Regions from separate parts of the Shewanella sp. SR43-4 genome, predicted to be linked through region 2. Evidence: predicted binding sites of a transcription regulator. Region 2 holds the regulator's gene; each other region holds the start of a gene.

Region 1 (3,289 bases), on a different contig from region 2:
CGCTTTGTCTAGGAAGCTGACACGGTGCACTGTTTCATTGGTCAGTGGTGCGTTGCTCATATTATGCTCTTGTTATTGTTAAGCCATGTTCAACATAAACATGGCTCTATTTATACTATGCGAGTAGACATTACGTTAACGTAAACTACCTATCAATACTTACTCTCACTGTAAACGTATTTTACTCACGATTGACATGTATATATTGCTTTACGACTATAAGATTGACTCGTTCGGTGCAGGTACTAAACATAGCACTGTACGCTGCCCAATGGGTACATTTGCATTCGGAAATACAATGGCCTCTTGTGGCTGTTCGACGGTGATCGCTTTACCACCTTCTGTCGCTAACACTGCCCCGTGACTAAAAGCACTGAAGTTTTCAGCATCACCAGCAAAGCTAAATTCAAAGTCATCGAAATGTTTATTAATCGACCTAGACACCTTATACAAGTTGACCTTACTTGCGTCAAACTCAACAGGCGCTAACTGAGGCTCAGTAATCAGTTTTTCAAGCATAGTGTGAGTTTCCGCAAAATGACTCATGTCGTTTTGACCAAATGGCATCACTTTTCCTAATTCAACGGTAAATGCATCTGCTTGAAATTGCTCTGAGGAGTAGTAGCTAAACGTAGTTGTCGGTTCATGATGGAATAACATGGTATCAACACCACATGCCGCCAAAAACATAATTTGCTCGCCGCTAAAAGCACGACCTGGACGATATGGGTAAATGGCAAACTTTTCATGCTTTGAAGCACGGATTGCAGTATGTAAGTCGTAATGAATGCGTTGATTGTCGCTATTGGCATTGAAAAAGTCAGCCACGTATTGCTCTAACGCTTTAGCTCGATGGCGCTCAGGGTGAGTTAAACCCTCGCCCTTTGAATGCGCACCGCTAAATAGGCGATTCATGTTTTCATCAATAAAACGGGTTTTATTAATGATCGCAGCGGGATTACCGATTAAAAACATTACACGCTGCTTGGCCACTATACGTTGAGTCAGCAAATCTTTAATCAGTTGATTGCATATTTCAATTGGCGCAGTTTCATTACCGTGCACGGCACATGACAACACTATGTCTTTAGTGGCAGTTGTTGGCGTAAATACAATCACCCCAGTATCTAATACATCAACCCGAGTATGTTGGGCTAACATAAAGTCATACGCTGCTGGTAGTCGAGTCGGATTGGCTAAGGTATAGGCTAAAAAATCGTGGTTTATCATCAGGTCAGATAACACTATCAACTCCTTGTCTCATTATTATATGGCGTAGTTAAACTTGACGTAAACGGCTGTTAACTAAGATGCCTATTGCCGCAGATTCTATCATAGCCAAAGACTATTTTATTGCAGGCATATGTTAGTTTTATTTATTAATAAAAGTTTGCTTGCAAAACATCACAATATTCAACACAATTATAGCCATCTAGACTTCTATAATATGTTTTAAGGGTATGTCATGGCGTTAGCAACATTTGGTGCAGGCTGTTTTTGGGGTGTTGAATATTTTTTCCGTGAAATTAACGGCGTCAGTAACGCAACGTGTGGCTACATGGGTGGCAAAGACACTGCAACAACTTATAAAGAAGTGAAGACGGGTTCCACTGGCCATGCTGAAGTTGTCCAAGTTGAATTTGATCCTGAAGTGGTCAGTTTTAACGACTTACTGGATGTGTTTTGGAAAAACCATAACCCGACCATGTTAAACATGCAGGGTGGCGACATTGGCACTCAATATCGCAGTACGATATTTTTTCATGATAAAGAGCAAAAAGCCCAAGCTGAAACCTCAAAGCTGGCATTAGCACGCAGCGGTAAATGGGGACAGCGTCATATTGTGACTGAAATTGTACCGATACAAACATTCCACATAGCCGAGGAATATCACCAGAATTATTTAGAAAAAAATAACCTACCAACTTGTCATTTGGTTTACTAAGTCTAAACGAGCAACACTACCGAGCGATAATTAAGCGATTCAAGTGAGATGATGTTTAGCATTGCCTCACTTGAAACGGAATATTTACATAATAGATAACCCCAATCGATTTCCTACACTCAACTTCACTTTACCCGCCGCAGTAAATTCCATACAATCCCATGCAAATTGCTTAAGGCATGTTATCGGAGATCAAAATCATGAGTGAAGCTCGTCACGTTAACCTACTAATTTTAGGTTCTGGCCCTGCCGGCTATACCGCTGCTGTTTATGCTGCGCGTGCAAATTTAAATCCTGTGATGATCACAGGTATGCAGCAAGGTGGCCAATTAACGACCACTACGGAAGTAGAAAACTGGCCAGGCGATGCGGAAGACTTAACTGGTCCAGCATTAATGGAACGCATGCAAAAGCACGCTGAAAAGTTTGATACTGAAATTATTTTCGATCATATCAATGAAGTGACCCTAACTGAGCGCCCTTTCCGCTTAAAAGGTGACAACGGAGAGTTTACTTGTGATGCACTAATTATTGCGACAGGTGCATCGGCTAAATATTTAGGCCTTCCGTCTGAAGAAGCGTTCATGGGCCGTGGTGTTTCTGCCTGCGCAACATGTGATGGTTTCTTCTACCGTAACCAAAAAGTTGCGGTTATCGGTGGCGGTAACACTGCTGTTGAAGAAGCACTTTATTTAAGCAACATCGCGTCTGAAGTTCACTTAATTCACCGTCGTGATAGTTTCCGTTCAGAAAAGATTTTGATTAACCGCTTAATGGATAAAGTCGCTAACGGTAATATCATTTTACACCTAGACCAAACACTGGAAGAAGTGACGGGTAATGACATGGGTGTGACAGGTCTTAAGAAAAAGAGCACTAAAGATGGTTCAGTTACCGACCTAGAAGTCGCGGGTGTGTTTGTTGCGATCGGCCACAGCCCAAATACTGGCATTTTTGCTGATCAGCTAGAAATGAATCACGGTTACTTAAAAGTTAACAGTGGCTTACAAGGCAATGCAACACAAACTAGCATCGAAGGTGTTTATGCGTGTGGTGACGTAATGGATCAACATTATCGTCAAGCCATCACTTCTGCCGGAACGGGTTGTATGGCTGCACTTGATGCTGAGCGTTACCTAGACGCGAAAAAGTAATTGATTGCATTTAATCAAGAAGAGCAGCTCAGGCTGCTCTTTTTTATAGCTGTTATCAAAATGAATCAAATGAGTATTACACCATTTTTTGGTAGAACACCGCTTCGGTATCACCTAAAGGATCGCGGTGAATACTCTTATGCAAAAAAGTCATACCGAGTTTTTTCATTATTGCAATTGAAGCTAGATT
Region 2 (3,289 bases):
TGAAAAAAAGTTAATTGATAAAAATCTAATGGAGTTGATGTGATGCAGATCTATTGTCTAGAGGGTAATAGTTTGCTAGAGGATAAATTAACGTTTAGTGACAGGGATTCAGCCACATAAAATAATGCGCAGCCCTGTTTATTGGAAGGTCATTTGATAAAGAGAATCAGTGAGTGGCGTTAAATTAATGCGATTGTCGACTTTATTACTAATATTGTTGCGCTAATGCTACACAATATTAATGTCGCAGCCCGGGTTTTCTCTTTATCGACACGGCCAATTAATCGACCAGAGACAAGGTAGCCTGCAATGACTGAGGGGAGTAATAGCAGTGATAGCCATAAATGTTTTACTTCAACTAAGCCGACAACGGCTAAAATAGCCAATGCGATTAATGAGCTAAAGACAAAAAAGGCTGATAGCGCCGCCCTAAATTGACTGGCATCTTGACCGGCAAGTAAAATGGCCATTGGTGGGCCGCCGATCGCAGCGATATTGCCAAATATGCCCGAAAATACCCCAGCGATAAATAAACTGATGCGATTGATTGGTGCGGTAAAGCGAAAGACGCTTAGGATAACGGCAATAAACACGATTGCTGCAATCACCAAGCCTAGTATGGCTTGTGGTGCAAACAGTAATAACCCTGCACCTAAAAATCCTCCTGGAACACGTCCCAGTAAGGCATATTGTAATCCATTAAACTGCAGGTGGCCGCGCTCTCTAAACAAGGTCATTGCAGAGATTGCAAAACCCATGGCAATAATAGGAACAGGAACTAATTGAGGATTAACAATATACAGTAGTGGGCTTGCTACAACGGCTAACCCAAAGCCAATTAAGCTTTGGGTTAGCGCGCCAAAAAATACAATAATTGATGCCAGTATCAAAGTGGTTGGATCGATAAATGACATCATAATTTCTCTTTAAAATATTACTGCTTATAGCAATCCACATTGAAATTGGATCTATTTTAGGCGTACAGCAACTTTGCCTTTAAAAGACTGCCTCGAATACCACGCTAATCATTTTCGCTAAAAGAGCAAACTTCAATAAGGATTGGTATCAATGGGCAGTTTTAAAGTCGGTGAGGGATTCATTAACCTGTAGGTTATTCGAGCTCTTCCCATTCGATACCCATATCATCCATTAACTTTTTCGCTTCACTTGGAATGCTATCAGGCTGATCTTTTGATAAATCACCGTCATAAGGTAATGGTTGACCTGTGTACGCGTGCAAAAATGCTTCGCATAGCAGTTCACTGTTAGTTGCATGGCGCAGATTATTTATCTGGCGACGCGTCCGCTCATCTGTCAGTACTTTTAATACTTTTAAAGGGATAGAAACCGTAATTTTTTTTACTTGTTCATTTTTTTTGCCGTGTTCGGCATATGGGCTGATATATTCGCCATTCCATTCAGTCATTAACTTACCCTTAACGATAAATACGCTGCAGATTTTAAACCGTTACAATCTCTAGTCAAATTATTGCTACTATTTAATCCCGATGCAAATAGATTTCTCGATGTTTAGACGTCTAAACGTCTATTTTGGTTGACTCAGGGAGAACTCTTCGGTAAATTTGGACGTCTAGACATCTATTGTGTGTTTGTGACTTTTTAGGAATCAATTATGACTCAGTATCAAAGTGCCACTTTGGCCGTTCGCCAGGGTATAGAAACAGACACACAACATGGTGCTATTGTGCCGCCGATTTATTTATCGACCAATTATTCATTTGATGGCCATACTAATCCTCGCGAGTTTGACTACAGCCGTTCAGGTAATCCGACGCGTTGTATATTAGGTGAGGCGATTGCAAAACTTGAGCAAGGTGTAACTGGTGTGGTGACATGTACCGGCATGGCGGCCATTACCTTAGTGACCAGTTTGTTGGGCCCAGATGATTTATTGGTTGTGCCGCACGATTGTTATGGTGGCAGTTACCGTTTATTTACTAACCTGGCCAAAAAAGGTCAATTTAAGTTATTGGTTGTTGATCAAACTGATGCGCAAGCGCTGGGCAACGCGATAGCGCAAAATCCCAAAATGGTCTGGTTAGAAACGCCATCAAATCCATTACTGCGGGTAGTCGATATTAATGCGATCAGTATCGCTTGCCATGAGGTTGGCGCGTTAGTGACGGTTGATAACACTTTTTTGTCGCCAATATTACAACAACCTTTATTGTTGGGGGCCGATATCGTTATTCACTCAACCACCAAATACATTAATGGTCACAGTGATGTGGTCGGTGGCGCTGTGGTGGCTAAAGATGCTGAAGTGGGTGAATTATTACATTGGTGGTCAAACACCCTTGGATTAACCGGTTCTGCTTTTGATAGCTATTTAACCTTACGTGGCTTAAGAACGCTGGCAGTCCGCATTCGTGAGCATCAACGTAATGCGCAAAAAATTGTAGAATTACTCAATGCCAGTGATGTGGTTGCCAAGGTGTATTATCCAGGGCTAAAAGACCATCCGGGTCACGAAATTGCCGCAAAACAACAACAAGGTTTTGGCGCTATGTTAAGTTTTGAATTAACCGGTGGCGAAGCTGAAGTGGTGGCCTTTTTACAGGCATTATCTTTGTTTAGTATTGCTGAAAGTTTAGGCGGAGTGGAAAGTTTAGTTGCTGTTCCTGCCACCATGACTCACCGTGCAATGGACCCACAGGCAAGGCAGCAGGCTGGTATTAAAGACACTTTACTGAGATTATCTGTCGGTATTGAAGATGCAGATGACCTGCTCGCGGATATTCAAGCCGGTCTCGCCGCTGTTACTGCGATAAAATCAGCTTGAGTTGGCTTAATTCGAGTTTAAGTTTGCTGTGGTTCCGGCCAAATAAAGTAAAATAGAAAATATGCACTTGCCACACTGTTTATTTCAAATTAGAAGTATAGCTGTCGCAATAAAAGTCTTAGTTGTTTAAGGAGTTAGTAATGACGCGAAGTCATTTACATAAGTTTGGTGGTTCAAGTTTAGCGGATGCAGATTGCTATCGCCGTGTTGCCCATATTTTGCTTACACATGGTCAAAGTGATGATTTAGTTGTGGTATCGGCCGCCGGCAAAACGACTAACTTTTTATACAAATTACTCACTCTGCGTGACAGCGGTCAGTTATGGCAAGAAGAGCTTCAAGTGCTGATCAGTTATCAGCAGACATTAATTGAACAGTTATTATCAAATGAGCTGGCTCGTGACCTACGTGAGCGCCTGTCGACTGACAAATCGCAATTAGTCAGTTTATTGTCTTTAGAGCAGCGTAATGACTACCAATTAAACC
Region 3 (3,289 bases), on a different contig from region 2:
ATATCTTGACGAGGGATATCTTCTCGAGCAAACGACCAATGCAATATGGTCACTGGGCCTGTTAGCATGCCTTTGACAGGCTTGTCGGTTAAACTTTGCGCATAGGTAGCCCAATCAACCGTCATCGGCTTAGGACGTGATACATCACCATAAATTAGCGGTGGTTTTACACAACGAGAGCCATAACTTTGCACCCAACCAAATTGAGTAAAGCCAACACCGTCGAGCTGTTCACCAAAATACTCCACCATGTCATTTCGTTCAGCTTCACCGTGCACTAATACGTCAATACCGAGTTTTAGTTGACGACAAATGGTGTCCTGAGTGACTTGCTCAAGCTGTAATCGGTAATCAGTGTCATTGATTTCGCCTTTACGCCAGCGTTTGCGTAAACCACGAATCGCAGGCGTTTGCGGAAATGAGCCTATGGTGGTTGTGGGAAGTAATGGCAGTGCTAGCTTCTGTTGCTGAGCAATAATACGCCGAGCAAAAGGGCTATGACGTTCAAAATCACTCGCAGTAAGCTGTAACACACGTTGAACAACCTCTTGATTAGCTGCAGCAGCTGTGGCTAAACGCCTTTGCTGGCAACGATCAATAATCACTTGGCTGCTTTGTGAATCTTGATCGTTAATTAGCTGCTGAATGTCACTAAGTTCAAACAGTTTCTGTTTGGCAAATGCTAATTGTCCCTGTAACGGACTGATCAATTGCGTCTCGACGTCAACATCAACCGGACAATGTAACAATGAACAAGAAGGTGCAATCCACAAACGATCGCCCAACGTGGTCGCTAATTCTGCCAGCTGATCAGCAATAACATCAACATCGGCAGCCCACACGTTGCGACCATTAATCACTCCAACCGATAAAATTTGTTGGCTTCCGAGCGCTTTGATAAACGCCTCAACTTGTTGTGGTGCTGTGACTAAATCAAGATGCAAACCATCAACCGGTAATGCACTCACCAATGCTTGATGATGGCCAATAGAGCCATAATAACTGGCAAGTAATATCTTCAATGATGCCGGCTTTTGTTGCGCTAAAAATTGATAACTGTGGCGAATGGCTTGCTGCCACTCCTCGGTTAAGTCTGCGGCTAATACTGGCTCATCAAGTTGTACCCAACTCACACCTTGGTCTGCAAAACGTTGCAAAATCTGCTGATAAACCGTCAGTAGCTGCGGTAATAACGATAGCTTATTAAACTCAGTCAGGCTTTTCGATAAATACAAATACGTCACTGGGCCAAGCAATACCGGTTTTACTTGATGACCGAGTTGCTGCGCTTCACTGACCTCATCAAACAACTGTTCGAAGGCAATCTCGAAGCTTTGATCTACACTAAGTTCAGGCACTTGATAATGATAGTTAGTGTTAAAAAACTTAGTCATTTCTGCTGCACAGGCATGTTGGCCAGTTTGCGATCGGCCACGGGCAACACGAAATAAGGTGTCTATATCGATAGGCGCTTGGCTGCCATCGGCTTGAGTAGCTCGGTGGCGATCTGGGATCACATTTAAGGTGGCACTTAGGGTTAATACTTGGTCGTAATAAGCAAAGTCGCCTACTGGAACTAACTCAACGCCGGCATCTGCTTGCCACTGCCAATGCGTTTTTTTTAATTCACTGGCGACCTGTTTCAGTTCAAATAATGAGATTTCTGCGCGCCAATAATGCTCAAGTGCAAACTTCAATTCACGCTGACGTCCAATGCGGGGAAATCCTAAACTTGAAATTTTCATGCTGCTTTCCTTTTCGTTGAAGCAAAATTTATAGCCATTTATGCAGAAAAACCCGCATAGGCGTCTGGACGTCTAGAAGTTTATTGTGCTACTCTGCTGTCAAGCAATCGAATTGATTTCATCGGCTAGTTGAGCAAGATTCATGTGGAGAGAAAATGATAGAGCTTAGACACCTTCGCACCTTGATGGCGTTAAAGGAAAGTGGCAGTTTAGCGGGTGCAGCTAAAAAACGATTTGTAACCCAGTCGGCGCTTTCTCATCAAATAAAAGAGTTAGAAACACGGATTAACTCAACTATTTTTGTTCGTAAAAGTAAACCGTTAACGTTTACTCACGAAGGTTCACGTCTGCTGAATTTAGCGGAAGAAATCTTACCGAAAGTGATTGCAACCGAATCTGATCTTAAGCGCGGTTTAGAGGGTGAAAGCCAACAACTTAAGCTCGGCATTGAATGCCACAGTTGTTTTCGTTGGTTAATGCCGGTTATTGAACAATTTAAACAATATGCGCCAGCAGCTCAAATTGATATTTCAAGTCGTCATTTATTTGATTCACTCAATGCGCTGGAAACGGGGAGTTTAGACATAGTGCTCACCTCTGACCCAGTGCCTGGACATAGCGTAGCTTATCAACATCTATTTGATTTTGAAGTAAAGTTAGTCGTTGCCAGTGATCACGCATTGGCGACGCAAGCCTTTGTAACCCCAGCTCAATTGGCAAAGCAAACTTTAATCAGTTACCCAGTGCCTCTCGCGCGTTTAGACATATACAAACACTTTTTAGAGCCCGCTGGTATTGAACCTGGTGAGCAAAAACAATGCGACTTAACCTCAATGTTATTGCAGCGAGTTGCCTGTAATGATGGCGTAGCCACCCTACCAACTTGGTCTATTCGAGAAAGTCAGGGGCTGAGTCTTACGGCGGTAAAATTAGGCGCAGAAGGACTAAAACGTCCATTGTTTGGCGCGTATCGCCGCGATGCCACTAATGCAAATTTAATTCAACAGTGGCTCGAGCTGGTAGCAAGTGAAGGTATAAATTTACAGCGGGTTGATTAATAAACCTCTTTTAGATAACACGCGTCGAAGCACAAGTCCTGGAGAATCAGGGTTTTGTGTTTGGCGTAAGTTATGGGCAATTAAAAACTCTTCGCGTAAATCGTCATCCAATCCTAATGCATCAAATGCATCAAGGGATAATTGTTGTTGCTGGTTATCAATCAGTGATTTTAATACTTTTAGTGACACGGGACGAGACAGCTCTGCATTTAAATAGGCAAAAGCCGTTAATACAATCACCTGACCAAAAACACTAAATAATGCTAAGGTTTGCATTTCATCCGCATCAATTTTGATGTTATCACCGGTTTCAATCTGCTCACGTAACTGTTCTAAACAATCATCCGCAATCGTTTCATTTAAGGCCCAATAACCTTGAACTAATTTTTTGTAAGGTTCAGAAAGTTCATCAAGGCGTTCTTTAAGATAAAAGGAAAATGCATATCGATAGATATTCACTTGGCCTAAACGAATTAAGCAATCTTT

Evidence for each region. The regulator MetJ, encoded in region 2, represses methionine synthesis genes. The targets are predictions, from matches to a motif close to TAGACGTCTAGACGTCTA.
Region 1: a site for MetJ is predicted at 1,426-1,443, ahead of msrA (peptide-methionine (S)-S-oxide reductase MsrA). Genes of this name have one in related genera too.
Region 3: a site for MetJ is predicted at 1,811-1,828, ahead of metE (5-methyltetrahydropteroyltriglutamate--homocysteine S-methyltransferase). Genes of this name have one in related genera too.

The regions. Positions count from the first base shown of each region.
Region 1 is NZ_JACJEB010000004.1:308,055-311,343, forward strand. Features, by position in the region: gene H5123_RS06570 (thiamine pyrophosphate-dependent dehydrogenase E1 component subunit alpha) at 1-60, opposite strand, end outside; gene astE (succinylglutamate desuccinylase) at 217-1,245, opposite strand; gene msrA (peptide-methionine (S)-S-oxide reductase MsrA) at 1,466-1,945, shown strand; gene trxB (thioredoxin-disulfide reductase) at 2,146-3,099, shown strand; gene H5123_RS06590 (GNAT family N-acetyltransferase) at 3,176-3,289, opposite strand, start outside.
Region 2 is NZ_JACJEB010000001.1:296,773-300,061, reverse strand. Features, by position in the region: gene H5123_RS01380 (sulfite exporter TauE/SafE family protein) at 180-917, opposite strand; gene metJ (met regulon transcriptional regulator MetJ) at 1,112-1,426, opposite strand; gene metB (cystathionine gamma-synthase) at 1,634-2,803, shown strand; gene H5123_RS01365 (bifunctional aspartate kinase/homoserine dehydrogenase II) at 2,944-3,289, shown strand, end outside.
Region 3 is NZ_JACJEB010000005.1:88,226-91,514, forward strand. Features, by position in the region: gene metE (5-methyltetrahydropteroyltriglutamate--homocysteine S-methyltransferase) at 1-1,745, opposite strand, end outside; gene H5123_RS07090 (LysR family transcriptional regulator) at 1,901-2,803, shown strand; gene H5123_RS07095 (HDOD domain-containing protein) at 2,786-3,289, opposite strand, start outside.